3 regions of the Lysobacter sp. ESA13C genome follow, and region 3 is predicted to be linked to each of the others. Evidence: riboswitches for the same ligand, from Rfam matches in the RefSeq annotation. Region 3 holds a riboswitch; each other region holds the start of a gene.
What was found. Region 3 has a riboswitch for cobalamin ahead of LC490_RS14075 (CoA-acylating methylmalonate-semialdehyde dehydrogenase). Riboswitches for the same ligand answer to the same signal wherever they lie in the genome.

Region 1 (6,012 bases), on a different contig from region 3:
GTAGTCGATGGCGACCGCCGCGAGCAGGAACACCGCGTAGCCCAAGTGCCGGCGCAGATACAGGCCGCCGAGAAAGAACACCGCCATCGAGGCATCGGGCAGATGCAGCAGATCGCCGAAGTGATGGAAGCGCGTGGCGATCATCACCATCAACAACAGGCACGACAGGCTTAATTGAATGGGACCGGGCAAATTCTTCATCGGCGACTCTCGATAGGCGCCGGCAACGCGGTGGTTGCCGGCAAAGTCCGCGGATGCGGGCCGAGGTTGCTGATCCGTCAGCGGGAAGGCCGGTAACGCAAGGTCAACAGATAATTGCGGCCGGGCTGATTGTAGAAAGCGGCGGTTTCGTAACGGCGATCGAACACGTTGTTCGCCGCCAACTGCACGCTCCAGGCCTCGTTGAAGGCGTAGCCCAGGCGCAGATCGGTGAGCGCGTAGCCGGCCAGGCGACGCGTATTGGCCAAGTCATCATAACGATCGCCCGCGGCATAGACGCTGGCACCGAACGACCAGGCACCGTTGCCGACCGCGATGCGGCGGTCGGCATCGATGCGCGCGCTCTGCCGCGCACGCCGCGGCAGGAGTTTGTCGCGGCTGGCGCTGCGGCTGTCGTTGCGCGGGTCCAGCCAGGTCGCGCTGGCGCGCAGGTCCCAGTCGGCCAGACGGGTGTCGAACGCCGCTTCCAGGCCGCGGATGCGCGCGCGATCGACGTTGCCGGGCAAGCCGATCGAGGAATCGAACGCGATCAGGTCGTCGATGTCGCTCTCGTAGGCGTTGAGCGACCATACATGCTGGCGGCGCTCGCCGTGGATGCCGCGCAGGCCGATTTCGACGCTGCGCGAGGTTTCCGGCGACAGGCCGGCATTGCCGTAACCCGGGTAGTACAACTCGTTGAAGGTCGGTGCCTTGAACGCGGTGCCGTAGCTCGCGGTCAAACGCAGCGCCTCGCTGAGGTTCCAGCCCCACAGCAGGCTGCCGGTGGTCTCGCCGCCGAACTGGCTGTCGTCGTCGCGGCGCAGGCTGGCCTGCAGCGCGTGCGCGCCGAAACTCTGCTGCCACTGGCCGAAGGCGCCGCGCAGGATGCGGGCGTCGCGGGCATAGCGGGTATTGCTGTCGATGCGGTCGCGCTGCCAGTCGAAACCGAGCGTGAGCAGGCCGCTGCCGATGCCGATGTCGCCCTGCACCGAGCCGAGCTGACGCCGGGTCTCGAAGGTGCTGGAGTACTTGCCGTTCTTGTAGGTGTCGCTGAGGTCTTCGCTGCGGCCGGCGCTGGCGCTGAGGCTGACGCGGTCGCTGGGCCGGTAGCGCAGCTTGGCGCCGGCGACCTGCTGCACGCCGTCGGCCTCGTTGTTCTGGCTGCCGTCGTACTCGTTATGGTTTTCGGTGCGGAACAAGCGCGCTTCGGCGTCCCATTGCTCGTTGAAGCGGTAGCCGCCCTGCAGGGTCAGCGAATCGTTGCGATAGCCGTCGCGGTCCGGCGAGTTGGTGAAACAACCCGCGCCGCCCGGCGAGGGCTTGCCGCGGCAGGCGTTGATGCCGTCGGTGTCTTCGTGGGCGGCGTTGATCGAATACCAGCCACGTTCGCCCTTGCCGGCGACGCCGGCGGTGGCTCGATGGGTGGCGTAGCTGCCGACCGAGGCGCTGAAGCTCGGCACGAACGCGCCCTGCGGCCGCCGGGTGAAGATCTGGATGACGCCGCCGATGGCTTCGGAGCCGTACAGGCTGGAGAACGGGCCGCGCACGATTTCGACGCGTTCGATCTGTTCGACCGGAATGTCCTGCAGCGAGGCGCCGCCGCTGGTCGCCGAACCGATCTTGACCCCGTCGATCAGCACCAGCACGTGGTCGGACTCGCTGCCGCGCAGAAACAGCGACGTCGCCTTGCCCGGGCCGCCGTTATTGGCCAAAGAAGCGCCCGGCGTGCCGCGCAACAGGTCCGGCAGCGACGAGGGCTGCAGGCGTTCGATCTGGGCGCGGTCGATCACGGTTACCGCGGCGAGCGTGGCGTCCTGGGTCTGGGCGGTGCGGCTCGCGGTGACCACGACCTGGTCGAGATCGACCGCGGGCGCGGCCAGCGCGGAGGCGGCGAATGCGGAACCGGCGAATACGAAAGCGCAGCGCGCGGGGATGCGCGCAAGGCGCGGAACAGCGGAAAAACGGAACGTCACAGTCGGCTCTCCATGGCCGCGCCTCACCCGCGCGGTCTAGACCAGGTCGTGACAGGGGGATGGCGGAACGGAGAGACGGCGCGCACGCCGATGCCCCGAGACATGGCCCTCCGCCTGTCGGTTCGCGCTCCGGGCCGGTCTCCGGGCTTGCGAGCGGAGGCGGTCCGAGATCGGACCGGGTCTCCCGTACCGCGCCTTCCCGTGTCGGAACACAGTGGCGTCGTGCGGTACGTGTACTCGCTTACCGTTGCGGGGGCAGCTCCGGATTGACCGACCTGGCGAACGCCAGAAGCGGGGACCGGATTCCCGTTTCAATCGCCGATTGTGTGTCGGCGATCACCTTGAGCGCGCGCATCTTAGCAGTCGAGCGAGGTCGGGACGCCACCGGAATTCGTGCGAGCGCGCTTGAAGTCTCTGGACCGCGGCCAGGGCGCCCCTCGCCGGGCTTAGCCCCCGGATCGTCATCCCCGCGCAGGCGGGGGTGAATGGATGCGCGAGCCACTGGCTCGCGCATCCATGAACGCCTGGGCGCGCTGCGCGCCTCGCCGGGCCCGCAGAGACTTCAAGCGTTCTCGCACGAAAACCCGGTGGATCCCCGCCTTCGCGGGGATGACGACCTGGGGGGAATGACAGCTTGCTAGAGATGAAGGCTTAACGGGGATGAGGGCCAGAAAGCTCCAAGCGAGTCAGGCGCAGCGGCCATCGGCCCACCCCCAGATTCCGCAAAGAGTGTGCCATTACCACTTTTCTACTACTTGCGTTAGGCAATATTTGGCCGCTTCATTGACCGGTTGTTACGTTCGTGTTAAATCCGAATGACATCGCTGTCATCCCCATCAAGGAGTCGTCATGCCCGTCCGCCGCACCTTCGCCGGTTCACGTCACCCTCTGGCCCTCGGCCTCCTGGTAGCGCTCGCCGCGCCGGTCTACGCGCAGGACGCGCCGCAAAACGATCCCAAGACCCTGGACCAGGTCATCGTCACCGGCACCCGCGTCAGCGACCGCACCGTCGCCGAGTCCACCGCGCCGATCGACATCATCACCCCCGAAACCCTGGAAGCCACCGGTACCGTCGAGCTGGCCACCGCGCTGTCGCGCGCCCTGCCCTCGCTGAACTTCCCGCGCCCGGCCATCACCGACGGCACCGACGCGGTGCGCCCGGCGCAGCTGCGCGGCCTGGCCCCCGACCAGGTGCTGGTGCTGGTCAACGGCAAGCGCCGTCACACCACCGCCCTGATCAACCTCAACGGCAGCCAGGGCCGCGGCTCCTCGCCGGTCGATCTGAACGCCATTCCGATCGCCGCGATCGAACGCGTCGAAGTGCTGCGCGACGGCGCTTCCGCGCAGTACGGCTCGGACGCTATCGCCGGCGTCATCAACGTCGTCCTTAAAGGAAGCGGCGAAGGCGGCAGCATCGCCGCGCGCTACGGCCAGTACAGCGCCGGCGACGGCAAGCAGTACCAGTTGTCCGGCGACACCGGCATCAAGCTCGGCGAGAACGGCTGGCTGCACCTGGCCGCGCAAGGCGGGCACCAAGACCAGACCAATCGTGCGCGGCCGTTCCAGGGCCGCGTCGAGCAGCGCTACGGCGATCCCGAGATCGACCAGGGCGCGTTCGCCTACAACGGCGAATACAACCCCACCGAATACCTGAGCTTCTATTCGTTCGGCAGCTACAGCGAACGCGACGTGCTCTCGAACGGCTATTTCCGCTTCGCCGGCGACCCGCGCAACATCCCGGCGATCTACCCGAACGGCTTCCTGCCGCAGATCCACAACGTCAGTAAGGATCGCGCCGCGGTGTTCGGCCTGCGCAGCGAAACCGCCGGCGGCACCCAGATCGACCTGAGCTACAACTACGGCCACAACGGCCTGACCTTCGACATCGAGAACACCCTCAACCGCAGCCTCGGCCCGACCTCGCCGACGCAGTTCTACGCCGGCGCGCTGGAAGTCACCCAGCACGTGCTCAACCTGGACTTCACCAAGTCGGTCGACTTCGGCTGGCAGTACCCGGTGACCTTCGCCTGGGGCGCGGAATGGCGCGGCGAAGAGTTCTCCGAACGCGCCGGCGAGCCGCTGTCCTACGCCAACGGCGGCGTGGCCGCGCCGAACGGCCAGATCATCCCGGGCGCGCAGGTGTTCTCCGGCTTCCGCGCCAGCGATGCCGGCGACTTCGACCGTCACAGCTATTCGGTCTACATCGACGCCGAAGCCGACCTGACCGACAAGTTCTCGCTCGGCGCCGCCGCGCGTTACGAGACCTACAGCGATTTCGGCGAAACCACCTCGGGCAAGCTGTCCGGCCGCTACGCCTTCACCGACAAGGTCGCCCTGCGCGCCACCGCCTCGACCGGCTTCCGCGCGCCGTCGCTGCAGCAGCAGTTCTTCCAGTCGATCGCCACCAACTTCATCAGCGGCATCCCGTACGAGATCGGCACCTTCCGCGTCGACAACCCGGCCGCCATCGCCCTGGGCTCGGAAGCGTTGAAGGCGGAAGAGTCGACCAATTACAGCCTGGGCCTGGTGCTGCAGCCGGCCGACCAGCTCTACATCACCATCGACGCCTACAACATCCAGGTGAAGGACCGCATCCTGCTGTCGGAAAACCTGACCAGCGCGGCGGTGCGCAACTACCTCAACGCCAACGGCTATCCCGGCATCGGCGGCGGCCGCTACTTCACCAATGCCGTCGACACCGACACCAAGGGCGTGGACATCATCGCCACCTACGGTTGGGACGTCGGCTCGGGCAAGCTCAACCTCACCGCGGGCTACAACTACTCCAAGACCGAGATCGACAAGATCGCCCCGAACCCGCCGCGCCTGGCGGCGATCGACCCGGCCGCGGTGCGCATCGGCCGCACCGAAATCGGACGCATCACCAAGGGCGCGCCGCGCGACAAGTTCTTCCTCGCAGGCGACTGGAAGACCGGCAACTGGAACTTCACCGCCACCGCCACCCGCTACGGCGAGTTCACCGAGTTGCACGCGACCGACCCGAGGCAGGACCAGACCTTCGGCGACGAATGGACCCTGGACCTGGCCGCGACCTATCGCCTGAACAACTGGGACTTCACCGTCGGCGGCGACAACGTCCTCGACGCCTATCCCGACGAGTCCAAGCTGGTGCGCGGCACCCGCAACTACCTGCCGTACAACACCGCCTCGCCGTTCGGCTTCAACGGCGCCTTCGGCTACATCAAGGTCGGCTATAAGTGGTAAGGCACGCAGCGCTGCGTTGCAGTGATTTTGATTTGCTTTGCTGCTTTACCTGTTAACCGTAGACCCGGAGGGCGGCGCTCAGGACGTGCGCCCAGCCTTTAAAAAGGAATGACTCGATAAGACAGGGACGTCTTATCGAAAAATCCCGGCGCCGGCATCGCACTCGTGGCCTGTGCCCTTGCAAGGAGAGCCCTCCCTTTGGTTACCTTTGACCGAAGGGAATCCAGACGGACTTTTGGGCTTAGCAAAAGAAAGTAACCCGGCCGCGTCAGCGGACGGAAGCCTTGCTCATGATTGAAGGAGACGCCGGAGCCCGGCAGGGCGCGGTCGCGGCTTGCGCCGCTCCTACCTTCGCGACGGCACGCCGCTTCGATGAATAGCATCGGCGGTGCCGCTTCTGCGCGTTCCTTGGTCGCGACTTGCGTCGCTCCTACAGGGATGGAACTCTGCCCTAGCTAGAAACATGCACCGCGGCGGCCCGAACTCCCGGGCCGTCGCTTTTCGTCGATCGCAGTACATTTCGCGGATCGGCGGATCGGCTATAAAGAGGACCTCGCCGCTGCGGGCGCCTGCGATCGGCCCGGCCCAGCGGCTCCGCCGCGAATGCCCGAGGTGT
Region 2 (6,012 bases), on a different contig from region 3:
GGAAGTAGATCGCTTCGGCGATCTCCTGGGCGAGCTTGCGCGCGGGTTCCGAATCGAACGGCAAGCGCAGCTTGAAGAACACGTCCTGCAGGCCCATCGAGCCCAGGCCGACCGGGCGCCACTTGAGGTTGGCGCGGCGCGCGGTCTCGATCGGGTAGAAGTTCAGGTCGATCACGCGGTCGAGCTGGCGCACGGCCAGGCGCACAGTCTCGGCAAGTTTGTCGAAATCGAACGCGCCCTTGCCATCCTCGTACATCTCGACGTGGTGCGAGAGGTTGATCGAGCCCAGGTTGCACACCGCAGTCTCGTCCTGCGAGGTGACCTCGAGGATTTCGGTGCACAGGTTCGACAGGTGGATGACGTTGCCGTCGCGCAGGGTCTGGTTGGAGGCGCGGTTGGACTTGTCCTTGAAGTTCATCCAGCCGTTGCCGGTCTGCGCCAGGGTGCGCATCATCCGGCCGTAGATGTCGCGCGCCTTGACCTTCTTGGTCGCCAGGCCGGCCGCTTCGGCGGCGTGATAGGCGCGGTCGAAGGCTTCGCCCCACAGGTCGGTCAGCTGCGGCACCTTGGACGGATCGAACAGCGACCAGTCGGCGTCGGCCTCGACGCGGCGCATGAATTCGTCGGGAATCCAGTTGGCGAGGTTGAGGTTGTGGGTGCGGCGCGCTTCGTCGCCGGTGTTGTCGCGCAGTTCGAGGAACTCCTCGACGTCGGCGTGCCACGGCTCCAGGTAGACGCAGGCCGCGCCCTTGCGCTTGCCGCCCTGGTTGACCGCGGCGACCGAGGCGTCGAGGGTCTTCAGCCACGGCACGATGCCGTTGCTGAGTCCGTTGGTCGAGCGGATCAGCGAACCGCGCGAACGGATGCGGGTGTAGCTCAGGCCGATGCCGCCGCTGAACTTGCTGAGCTTGGCCACGTCCATGTAGCGCTTGTAGATCGCTTCCAGCGAGTCGTCGGGCGAATCGAGCAGGAAGCAGCTCGACAACTGCTCGTGGGTGGTGCCGGCGTTGAACAGGGTCGGCGAGCTCGGGATGTAGTCGAGCTGGGCCATGCGCCGGTACAGGGCGAGTGCGTCGCCGACGTCTTCGCTCAGCGCGCAGGCGATGCGCAGGAAGAATTGCTGCGGGGTCTCGATGACGGTGCGCGCGGTCGGATGGCGCAGCAGGTAGCGGTCGTACAGGGTGCGCAGGCCGAAGTAGTCGAACTTGGCGTCGAGGTTGCGGTCGATCGCGTCGTTGAGCTTGCGCGCATTGGCCTGGACGAAGTCGAGCAGGCGCTGGTTGATCAGGCCCAGGTCGAAGCCGCGCTGGACCGACTGCGAGAACGCATGGATCTCGATGCCGGCGACTTCCTTCTCGATCACGCCGGCGAGCAGACGCGCGGCGAGGCGGCCGTATTCGGGTTCTTCGGCGGTCAGCAGGGCGGCGGTGCGGATCGACAGCTCGTCGAGCTCGCGCGTGGTCGCGCCGTCGTACAGGCCGGAGATGGTGCGGGTGGCCACGCGCATCGGGTCGACGGCGTACAGGTTCTCGCCGCTGCGGGTCACCGCGCGCACGATCTTGTTCAGGTCGACCGGCTCGCGGCGGCCGTTGCGCTTGGTCACGCTCATGGTCAGGTTGGCCGCGGGCGGGGTCAGCGCGAAGCCGGTATCGGCTTGCGGGTCGCGGGCGGGTTTGGCGGCAGTGTCGGCGGCGGGGGAGGCGGCGGACGATTCGGGTGCGAGCGTGGTCATGGCGTAACTCCGGGGCGTGGGTGCACGGGTCGCCGACCTTCCCGCGAAGGGCGACGCGCGGAGAACGCGGACGCGCCAGCGACGACCGGCCGCGCAGCGGCGTCGTCGATGGCACGGCCGTGCCCCCGCGGGCGCGGAACTCGGGAGCTTGCAGGCGAGGTGTCGCGCGGCCCGAGACGGGCGCATCCCGCGTCGGCGCGCGTGGCGGCGCCGCAACGGAACGAGCACGACGGCGGAGCCATCGTGCTGCGACACCGGCCGTCTTCCCCCGAAGACTCCTGGGCCGGTACCGCGCGGTGTGCAACGCGCGGCTGTCGGCAGGTCTTCGGGCTCGGGACACGACGACTCGCGTCTCCTACTGGCTACCGCTTCCCAGACGCGAGGCGCGTCCAGTGCTTGGTAGCGTTCGTTTCCCATACCGCTGCGGGGCAGCGCCGGCTTTGGACGCCGCGCTGGCTGCGTCCTTACCGGCTTCCCTATTGAGCCAATCTCGCGATCGGCACCGACGGGCACAACATAGTGTGGTTTATCGATTCCGTCAACGCGATATGTGGTGAACAAGCTGTGTATAGAATGCGTGAAGCCTTGTCCTTCAAGGCTTGCGGCTTGGTGTAACGTTCGTGACCAAGCGCACGATGCACGGAACAGGGACGGGTGATGGAAGCACTGATCGTTTTAGTGGCACTGGGGTTGTTGCTGGTGCCGATCCTGCTCGTGGTGGCGCTGGTGCAAGTCGCCGGATTGAAGTCGCGCGTGTCCGAGCTCGAGCGTCGCGTGGCGCAGCAGGCCGAGTCGTTGAGCGCTGCGAGATCCGCCCACCGCGGGGACGAGACCCTGGCCGAGCGGATCGCGCGCGAAACGCCGCCGCCGACAGCGCAGGCGGTCCGTCCGCCGCGGCCCGTCGTTTCCGCGGCCGCTCCTCCCACGACCGCGCCACCGCATACCGTTCCGCCGGTCTCGGCGCCGCCGCCGACCACGAGCGTGCCGCCGCCGATGCCGCAAGACGCCGCCGCCCGCCCGGTCGCCGCGCGCGTCGCGCCCGCAGCCGCGCGCGCACCCGCCGCACCGCCGCCGCCGGACGTGTTCACCGTCGCCGCGCGCTGGCTGCGGCGCTGGTTCACCGAAGGCAACGTGCCGGTCAAGGTCGGCATGCTGGTGTTGTTCGCCGGCGTCGCCGCGTTGTTGAAGTACGCGACCGACCAGGGCTGGCTGCACCTGCCGATCGAACTGCGCCTGGCCGGCGTCGCCCTGGCGGCGATGGCCGGGCTGGTGTTCGGTTGGCGCCAGCGCGAGCGCAAGCGCAGCTTCGCCCTGAGCCTGCAGGGCGGCGCCATCGGCGTGCTGCTGTTGGTGGTGTTCGCGGCGTTCAAGCTGTACCAGCTGATGCCGGCCGGCGCGGCGTTCGCGCTCAGCGTGGTGCTGGTGGCCGGCGCCGGCGTGCTGGCGGTGAAGCAGAACGCGATGGCGCTGGCGGTGTTCGCGATCCTCGCCGGCTTCCTCGCGCCGATCTGGCTGTCGACCGGTTCCGGCAACCACGTCGCCCTGTTCGGTTACTACGCCGTGCTCAATGCCGGCATCTTCGCCATCGCCTGGTGGCGACCGTGGCGCGTGCTCAACCTGCTCGGCTTCGTCTTCACCTGGGGCATCGGCACCTTGTGGGGCGTGCTCAAGTACCGCCCCGAGCATTTCTCCACCACCGAGCCCTTTCTGCTGCTGTTCTTCGCCTTCTATCTGTTGATCCCGGTGCTGTATGCGCGCAAGCGTCCGGCCGGGCGCCGCGACCTCATCGACGGCTGCCTGGTGTTCGGCACGCCGCTGGTCGCGTTCTCGCTGCAGGCCGGTTTGCTCGAAGGCGAGCGCATGCCGCTGGCGTTCTGCGCGCTGGGGCTGGGCGCGTTGTACGCAGCGCTGGCCTGGTGGCTGCGTCGCGACGAACGCTTCCTCGCCCTGTCGACGCCGTATGCCTTGCTCGCCGCGGGTTTCGCCACCCTGGCCATTCCGCTCGCGCTCGCCGCCGAGGCCACCGCCTGCGTGTTCGCGCTCGAAGGCGCGGCGATGGTCTGGCTGGGCCTGCGCCAGCAACGCCGCTTGCCGCAGTTGGTCGGCTTCCTGCTGCAGGGCGCGGCCGCGTTCGCTTTCGTCATCGGCGCCAGCGACGCGGTCTGGGATGCCGAAGTGCCGGTGCTCAACGCCAGTTTCGCCGGTGCCCTGCTGATCGCCATCGCCGGTTTCGCCAGTGCCTGGAGCCATCGCCGCAGCGACAGCCCCGGGTCGGCCTTGCCGTATTACCTGTGGGGCCTGGCCTGGTGGCTCGGTGCGGCCGGCAGCGAGATCGCCGACTTCGTCCCCGACCGCCACAGCGCCGATGCGGTGTTGATGCTGACCGCCGCCAGCGGTTGCATCGCCGCCGAAGTGTTCCGTCGCCACACCTGGAAAGCCTTGTCGCTGACTGCGGTATTCGCATTGTTGTCGGCGCTGCCGTTGCTGTTCCTGCAGACCGAACAGCACGACTACCCGCTGGCCGGATTCGGTTGGCTGGCCTGGGCGCTGTATGCCGTGCTCGGTTGGCGCAACCTGAGCGGCCTGCGCGAACGCGCCGGCGGCGAACTCGGCCTGGGCCATTCGGGCTGGTGGTGGGCCTGGGCGCTGGCGATCGGCATGACTCTGCTGCGCGTGTCGACCTTGTGGGAGCGCAACGGCATTCCCGCGCTCGGCACCGGCTGGACCGTCGCGGCCTTGTTGCTGCCGATGCTGGTCATGGCCGCGGCGATCCTGTGGCGCCCGGGCGCGGTCGCACAGCCCTTGCCGCAACGCTTCGCCGCTTGGCGTGCGCCGCTGATGGCCTCGTTCGCGATTGTGCTGGCGCTGGCGATCGGCTTCACCCTGGCCACGCCGGCCAATCCGTATCCGCTGATGTGGCTCCCCCTGGTCAACCCGCTCGGCCTGATGCAGTGGGCGGTGTTGACGGTGTTCGGCGCGTGGTTGGCATCGCCGCTGGTCGGCACCGAACTGCAGCGCCGCCGCGTGCCCTTGCTCGCCGCCGCCGGTTTCGTCCTGATCACGGTCGAAGTGCTGCGCAGCGCGCACTATTGGGGCGGAGTGGCGTGGTCGTCGTCGATGTTCTCGACCAGCCTGGTGCAGACCAGCCTGACCGTGGTCTGGAGCGTGCTCGGCGTGGCCGGCTGGATCGCCGGTTCGCGCCGCGGCCAGCGCGGCCTGTGGCTGGCCGGCGCGGTGCTGATGGCGGTGGTGCTGGCCAAGTTGGTGCTGGTCGATCGGGGCCATCTCGGCAACTTGCTCGGCATCGCTTCGTTCATCGCCTACGGCCTGCTGTGCACCCTGGTCGGCTATTTCGCCCCGGCGCCGCCCGGCGCGCCGGCGCCGCCGTACGACGATACCCGCCCCGACCGCCCCGACCGCAGCACTCACGAGGCCCAGGCATGAGCGCGATTTCATGAGCACGATCTCCGGGTTCCGCCGCAGCGCCTGGTTGCTTGTCGCGGTGCCGTTGTTGGCCTGGGCCGGCCCGCGTGAGGACTACGCGCGGCAATGGCCCTTGAACCTCAGCCGCGACGACGGCGGTGCTTATCGCGTCGTGCTCGACGAGAACGTCTATCGGCAGGCGCAGAGCCCGCAGCTGCGCGACGTCGAGGTGCTCGACGGCAGCGGCACGCCGGTGCCGGCCTCGGTGTTCGCGCCCGAACAGCCCCTGGCGCGTGCGCCGCAGCGCGTGGCCTTGCCGTGGTTCGCCTTGCCGGCCTCGCCGTCGGACTCGGCGACCCAGGGTTGGGAGTTGATCAGCGAAGTCGAGACCGACGGCCGCCTGCGCCGCGTCGAAGCGCGCAGCACCGCCAGCGACACCACGCGCTTGCCGCAGACCGCCTTGTTGATCGACGCCAGCCGCTTGCGCCGGCCGATCCTCGCGCTCGAACTGGAATGGGCGCCGGGCGCCGCGCTCGATGCCGCCTACAGCGTCGAGGCCAGCGACGATCTCGATCAATGGCGCAGCCTGAGCAGCAGCGGCCGTCTGGTCGACCTGCAACGCGGCGGCCAACGCCTGCTGCAACGGCGCATCGTCTTCGACAGCGTCGGCGAGCAAGCGCGTTATTTGCGCCTGACCCCGCAAGACCCCAAGGCCGCCGCGCAGATCCGCGCGGTCAAGGCCGAACTGGCCGGTAACGCCGCCGCCGCGCCGCTGCAATGGCGCGAGCTGAAAGGCCGTCGCCTCGAACAGAAGGACGGCAGCGTCGCGTTCGAATACGAGCTCGACGGGCGCTTTC
Region 3 (6,012 bases):
TCGAGCCGGTATTCGGTCTCGAAGAACTCGCGCGCGTGGACGTTGTCGAGGATGTCGCGGCTGCCGCTGGCGCGATGCTCCAGCATGCCGCGATACAGCCCGTGCAGGTCGCCGCCGGCGCAGAAGGCTTTCTCGCCCGCGCCTTGAAGCACGACTACGGCGACGGCGTCGTCCTGGGCCCAGGCCAGCAACTGCGCATCGAGCAGTTCGGCCATGGTCAGCGACAGGCCGTTCAAGGTCGCCGCTGCGTTCAAGGTGGCGAAGCCGATGCGGCGCCCGTTGGCGGTGCCGCGTTCTTCGAACAGGACCGGCGCGGCGACTGCTTCGTTTTCGAGCACGGCGTTCATGCGTTCTTCCACTGCGGCGCGCGCTTTTCCAGGAAGGCGAGCACGCCCTCGGTCTGGTCGGCGCTGTCGAACAGATCGACGAAGGCCTCGCGCTCGCGCACCAGGGCGGTGTCGTGGCTCTGGCTGCGGGTGGCCTGGATCAGGGCCTTGCAAGCGGCGACGCTGGTCGGGCTCTGCTTCTCGGCCTGCTTGGCCCACTGCAGTGCGCGCGCCTTGGCTTCGCCCTTGCCGACCACCTCTTCGACCAGGCCGATGCGCAGGGCGGTGGCGGCGTCGACGCGTTCGCCGAGCAGCATCATCCGCTTGGCCCAGCCTTCGCCGACCAGACGCGGCAGGTGCTGGGTGCCGCCGGCGCAGGGCAGCAGGCCGACGGTGGCTTCGGGCAGGGCCAGTTGGGCCTGCTCCTCGACGATACGCAGATCGCAGGCGAGGGCGCATTCCAGCCCGCCGCCCATGGCGTAGCCGTTGATCGCGGCGATCGACACGCCGCGGAACGCGCTGAGGGTCTCGAAGGCTTCGCCGAAGCGGCGTGCGGCCTCGCGCGCCAAGGCCTTGTCGCCGTCGGCGAACTGCTTCAGGTCGGCACCGGCGGAGAAGAATTTCTCGCCTTCGCCGGTGACGACCAGGGCGTAGACCTCGCGGTCGGCATCGAGGTCGCGCACCAGCTCGCGCAAGGCGGCGAGGCTGTCGCGGGTCCAGGTGTTGGCCGGGGGATTGCTCAGGGTGACGACGGCGGTGTGGCCGTCGATGTCGAGCTTCAGTCCGTCATAGACCTTCCCGGTGTGCTGCTTGTCCGCACGGCTCATCGCAATTCCTCTTCGGTGTTCAGCAGATGGCGCGCAATGATCACGCGCATGATTTCGTTGGTGCCTTCCAGGATCTGGTGCACGCGGCAGTCGCGCAGCAGCCGCTCGATCGGGTACTCGCGCATATAGCCGTAGCCGCCGTGGATTTGCAGGGCCTCGTTGCAGATGGCGAAGCCGGCATCGGTGGCGAAGCGCTTGGCCATCGCGCACCAGACGATGGCGTCGGCGCTGCCGGCATCGAGCTTGCGCGCCGCGGTATGCACCATCTGCCGCGCCGCGACCAGTTGCGTGGCCATGTCGGCGAGCTTGAACTGCAGCGCCTGGAACTCGGCGAGCGGTTTGCCGAACTGGCGCCGTTCGCCGAGGTAACGACGTGCGGCGTCGAGTGCGCCCTGGGCCGCGCCGAGCGAGCACGCGGCGATGTTGAGGCGGCCGCCGTCGAGGCCCTTCATGGCGATCTTGAAACCGTCGCCTTCGCCGGCGAGCAGATGCGCGGCCGGCACCCGCACGTTGTCGAAGACGACGCCGCGCGTGGGCTGGCTGTTCCAGCCGAGCTTTTCTTCCTTGCGCCCATAGGCGATGCCGGCGCTGTCGGCCGGCACCGCGAACGCGCTGATGCCGCGTGCGCCGTCGCCGCCGGTGCGCGCCATTACCACCAGCATGTCGGTGGCGCCCGCGCCGGAAATGAAGGCCTTGGCGCCGTTGATCAGGTAATGATCGCCGTCGCGCTCGGCGCGGGTGCGCAGGGACGCGGCATCGGAGCCGGCCCCGGGTTCGGTCAGGCAGTACGACGCCAGGTATTCGCCGGAGGCTAACCGAGGCCCCCAGAGGTCGCGCACGGCGGGCGAGGCGTGCGCGGTCAGCATCCAGGTGGCCATGTTGTGGATGCTGATGAACGCCGCCGTCGACGGATCGAGCGCGGCCAGTTCCTCGAACACGACCACCGCATCGAGCCGGGTCAGGCCCGAGCCGCCGGCGGCCTCGTCGACGTACAAGCCGCAGAAACCGAGCTCGCCGGCCTTGCCGATGGCCTCGCGCGGGAAGATGCCTTGCGCGTCCCAGTGCGCCGCGTGCGGCGCCAGTTCGGCCAGGGCGAAATCGCGCGCGGCCTCGCGGAAGGCGAGCTGGTCTTCGCCGAGCTGCGATGGCGGTGGACTGACCGCCTGCAGGTTCATGACGGCGGCCATCACTTCAGACTGATCGTGGTGTTGACGCCGTGGCCGAGCGTGTCGTCGTCGAACCAACGCGCGGTGACCGTCTTGGTCTGGGTGTAGAACATCACCACTTGCTTGCCGTAGGGGCCGAGGTCGCCGAGCTTGGAGGCGCGCGAGCCGGTGAACGAGAACAGCGGCACCGGCACCGGGATCGGCACGTTGATGCCGACCTGGCCGACGTCGATGTCTTCCTGGAAGCGGCGCGCGGCCGCGCCGGATTGGGTGAACAGGGCGGTGCCGTTGCCGTTGGGATTGGCGTTGATCAGGTCGATCGCGGCTTCCAGGGTGTCGGCGGCGAGCACGATCAGTACCGGGCCGAAGATCTCTTCGTCGTAGATGCGCATGCCGGGCTCGACCCCGGAGAAGATCGTCGGGCCGACGAAGTTGCCGCGCTCGAAACCCGGCACGGACGGCTTGCGGCCGTCGAGTTCGAGCCTCGCGCCTTGCTCGACGCCGGAGGCGATCAGGCTTTCGACGCGTTCGCGCGCAGCGCAGGAAATCACCGGGCCGACATCGGTGCCGGGCTCGGTGCCGGCATTGACCTTGAGCGTGCGCGCCTTGGCGACCAGCTCGGGGATCCAGGCCTGTGCTTCGCCGACCAGCACCGCGGTGGAAGCGGCCATGCAACGTTGCCCGGCGGCGCCGAACGCTGCGCCGGCGAGGGCGTTGAGGGTTTGCTCCTTGTTGGCGTCCGGCAGCACCACCGCGTGATTCTTCGCGCCCATCATGCACTGCACGCGCTTGCCCGCCAGCGAAGCGCGGTTGTAAACATGGGTGCCGACCTTGGTCGAACCGACGAAGGACACCGCCTTGATGTCGGGGTGGTCGCAGATCGCATTGACCACGTCTTCGCCGCCGTGGACGACGTTGAGCACGCCCTTGGGCACGCCGGCCTGCAGCGCCAGTTCGACCAGGCGCATCGTCACCAGCGGGTCCTGTTCGGACGGCTTGAGCACGAAGGTGTTGCCGGTGGCGATGGCCATCGGGAACATCCACAGCGGAATCATCGCCGGGAAGTTGAACGGGGTGATGCCGGCGCAGACGCCGAGCGGTTGCAACAGGGTGTAGGTGTCGACGCCGCCGGCGACGTTGTTGGCCAACTCGCCGAGTTGCAGGTTGCCGATCGCCGCCGCGTGCTCGACCACTTCCAGACCGCGGAATACGTCGCCTTCGGCGTCGGCCAGGGTCTTGCCTTGTTCGGCGGTGAGGATCGCGGCGAGCTCGCCCATGTGCTCGCGGATCAGTTGCTGGTACTTGAGGAAGATGCGCGCGCGCGCGCCGATCGGGGTCTTGCGCCAGCTCTTGAAGGCCTGTTGCGCCGAACGCACCGCGGCGTCGACTTCGTCCGCAGTCGCGAACGGCACCCGCGCCAGCACCGCCTGTGTAGCCGGGTTGACGACATCGCGCCATTGTTGGGATCGGGATTCGACGAATGCACCGTCGATCAGCAGCTTGACCGTCGCGACTTCGGTCGCGACGCGATTCATATCGTTCATTGTTTCAGCTCCGTGTCGCTCACCCGCGTGACGGGGATTGCGGAGCAAGACAAGTCGGTTCCACGCAACGGACATCCGCGTCGAGCCAGCCCGTCCGGTTGCCCACCGCAACACCCGAGGATGGCATCGCATGCGATGCCCGCCACTGGCCGGTCTCCGGGCTTGCGAGCGATGCGGAGCGATCCGCATCACCCCGACACCTTCCCGCGAAATCGCAGTGGTATTGAGTCGGGTGTTCTCGCCTACCGTTGCGGGGGCAGCGCCGGAATGGAGTCTGTCGACTCGCACCGGCTTCCCGTTTCACCCTGCTCGCCGGTACGGCGGCAGGACACCTGTGGCCGGCGGAGTGTAGGCGTCGGATCGAAAGCGGACAAGCTGCGCTGCGCAAAGCTGCGCGCTTGCTCGCACGACGGCATGGTCGGATTGCTTCGAACGCCGCATTCATCTTGTCGTCGCGCGTATGTGTGACGCCTCTGCACGGCACCGCACCACGGCGAATGGAATGCATCGCGACGAATGCGCCCTGTTCGCTTGCTTGCGTAGGAGATCGCGTTCGCCTGTGTGCGAGGCTCGGGCGAAACGCCGGGCATCGCTCGATACTGTGATGGGTAGCGTGTATTCCTGGAAACGATGCGGGCGAAATGACTGGTGCGGCGGGGGCTGCTGTGACTGGGGCATCCGGATCGGCATGGGCGCATCGCCACGATGGGGAGCATCGGTGGCGGTGGATGGGTTCGTCGTCGAGCGTCGGCGCTGAAGCATCCCGCGGGCAGTGGCCGCTCGGGTGACATTCGCATGCCGTTGCAAGATCATGGCGAGAGCGCAATACGGCATTCCTGAAGGAGCGGCACCCGATGACCAACCGTGAACGACGCAACGGCACCGAGCAGGCCAGTGCCGTGGCCTTGCGCGCAGGGCTGACCCGCGAGCAACTGGACGCGTTGACGACCCTGGAGCATTTCCGCTGGGAACTGCGTTTCGTTCGGCGGCCGCTGTTCCTGGAGCCGATTCCGGTGGTATTCCATCCCGATGGCGAGCGTTACGCGGTGTTGGAGGCGGATGGTTCGCTCAATGAGAACCCGGGGTTCGAGATACGCCGCTGAGGGGGTTGCCGGTGGCGCGGGTTGGTTCGTGTCCGTGGCATCGCGGTGGGGGCTCTGAGGGTAGGAGCGGCGTCCTACTGGATTTCCTCCGGTCACAAGCCGCGACCGCGGGATGCGCAGAGGCGACAGCGCCGATATCGCTCATCGAAGCAGCGTGCCTTCGCGGGAGTAGGAGCGGCGCGAGCCGCGACCGCGCTCTTGCGATCTCGCCGCGCATCGTTCAAGCGAGATCAGGATCAGGATCAAACGCCAAAAGCTTCCGCCACTAAAGCGGCGGCTAACTTTCTTTTGTCTAAAGCAACAAAAGAAAGTCACCAAAGAAAAATGCTTTTGTTTTGAATCACAAGCCCGCATGATCGATGCCAACGCAGGGCTTTTTCATACGGGACATCCCTGTCCCGATGAAAAACGGCCTGCATCCATGCAGGCCGCCCTTCGGGTCTTCTGTTGCCTTCGCTAGTGCGAGACGTCGCACAACAACAGCCAAGGCCAAAGCCACGACCGAGGCCGGGACTTGACGCCGCCTGCGAAATATCGTCGCCATCCACAGTTCGTGGTCGCGGCTCACGTTGTTCCTACCCTTAGAGCGAGATTCGTCGTTGCCGTTGCCATTGAGAAGCTTGGCGTAGCCATGCACTGGCGAGACCAATGGAGACCCGGAGGGCGGCGCGCAAGGATGCGCGCCGTTTTTCATCGGGACAGAGATGTCCCGTATGAAAAATCCCTGCGTCGGCATCGAACGTGCGGGCCTGTGATTCAAAAGAAAAGCATTTTTCTTTGGTTACCTTTCTTTTGTTGCTTATGACAAAAGAAAGTAACCCGCCGCTTTAGTGGCGGAAGCTTTTAGCGTTTGATCTGGATGTTGATCCTGCGGGACCGATACGCCGCGAGAGCACCACAGCGTGATCGCGGCTCGCGCCGCTCCTACCCCGCGACAAAATGCCGCTTCGCTGGGTGGTATCGGCGTTGTCGCCTCTGCGCGTCCCGCGGTCGCGGCTCACGCCGCTCCTACATTGGGGGGGGGCGCCGCACAGCGTCGCTCGGGG

Region 1: it holds a riboswitch for cobalamin, as region 3 does, so the genes downstream of both, btuB (TonB-dependent vitamin B12 receptor) here and LC490_RS14075 (CoA-acylating methylmalonate-semialdehyde dehydrogenase) in region 3, are expected to answer to the same signal.
Region 2: it holds a riboswitch for cobalamin, as region 3 does, so the genes downstream of both, LC490_RS11470 (ribonucleoside-diphosphate reductase subunit alpha) here and LC490_RS14075 (CoA-acylating methylmalonate-semialdehyde dehydrogenase) in region 3, are expected to answer to the same signal.

What each region holds. Positions count from the first base shown of each region.
Region 1 is NZ_JAHXYK010000003.1:280,946-286,957, reverse strand. It holds gene LC490_RS07375 (hypothetical protein) at 1-201, opposite strand, end outside; gene btuB (TonB-dependent vitamin B12 receptor) at 279-2,132, opposite strand; cobalamin riboswitch at 2,286-2,530, opposite strand; gene LC490_RS07365 (TonB-dependent receptor) at 3,021-5,396, shown strand.
Region 2 is NZ_JAHXYK010000005.1:37,759-43,770, forward strand. It holds gene LC490_RS11470 (ribonucleoside-diphosphate reductase subunit alpha) at 1-1,609, opposite strand, end outside; cobalamin riboswitch at 2,031-2,254, opposite strand; gene LC490_RS11475 (DUF2339 domain-containing protein) at 2,390-5,176, shown strand; gene LC490_RS11480 (DUF3999 domain-containing protein) at 5,187-6,012, shown strand, end outside.
Region 3 is NZ_JAHXYK010000006.1:128,515-134,526, forward strand. It holds gene LC490_RS14060 (enoyl-CoA hydratase/isomerase family protein) at 1-347, opposite strand, end outside; gene LC490_RS14065 (enoyl-CoA hydratase) at 344-1,153, opposite strand; gene LC490_RS14070 (acyl-CoA dehydrogenase family protein) at 1,150-2,328, opposite strand; gene LC490_RS14075 (CoA-acylating methylmalonate-semialdehyde dehydrogenase) at 2,340-3,854, opposite strand; cobalamin riboswitch at 3,993-4,214, opposite strand; gene LC490_RS14080 (hypothetical protein) at 4,718-4,966, shown strand.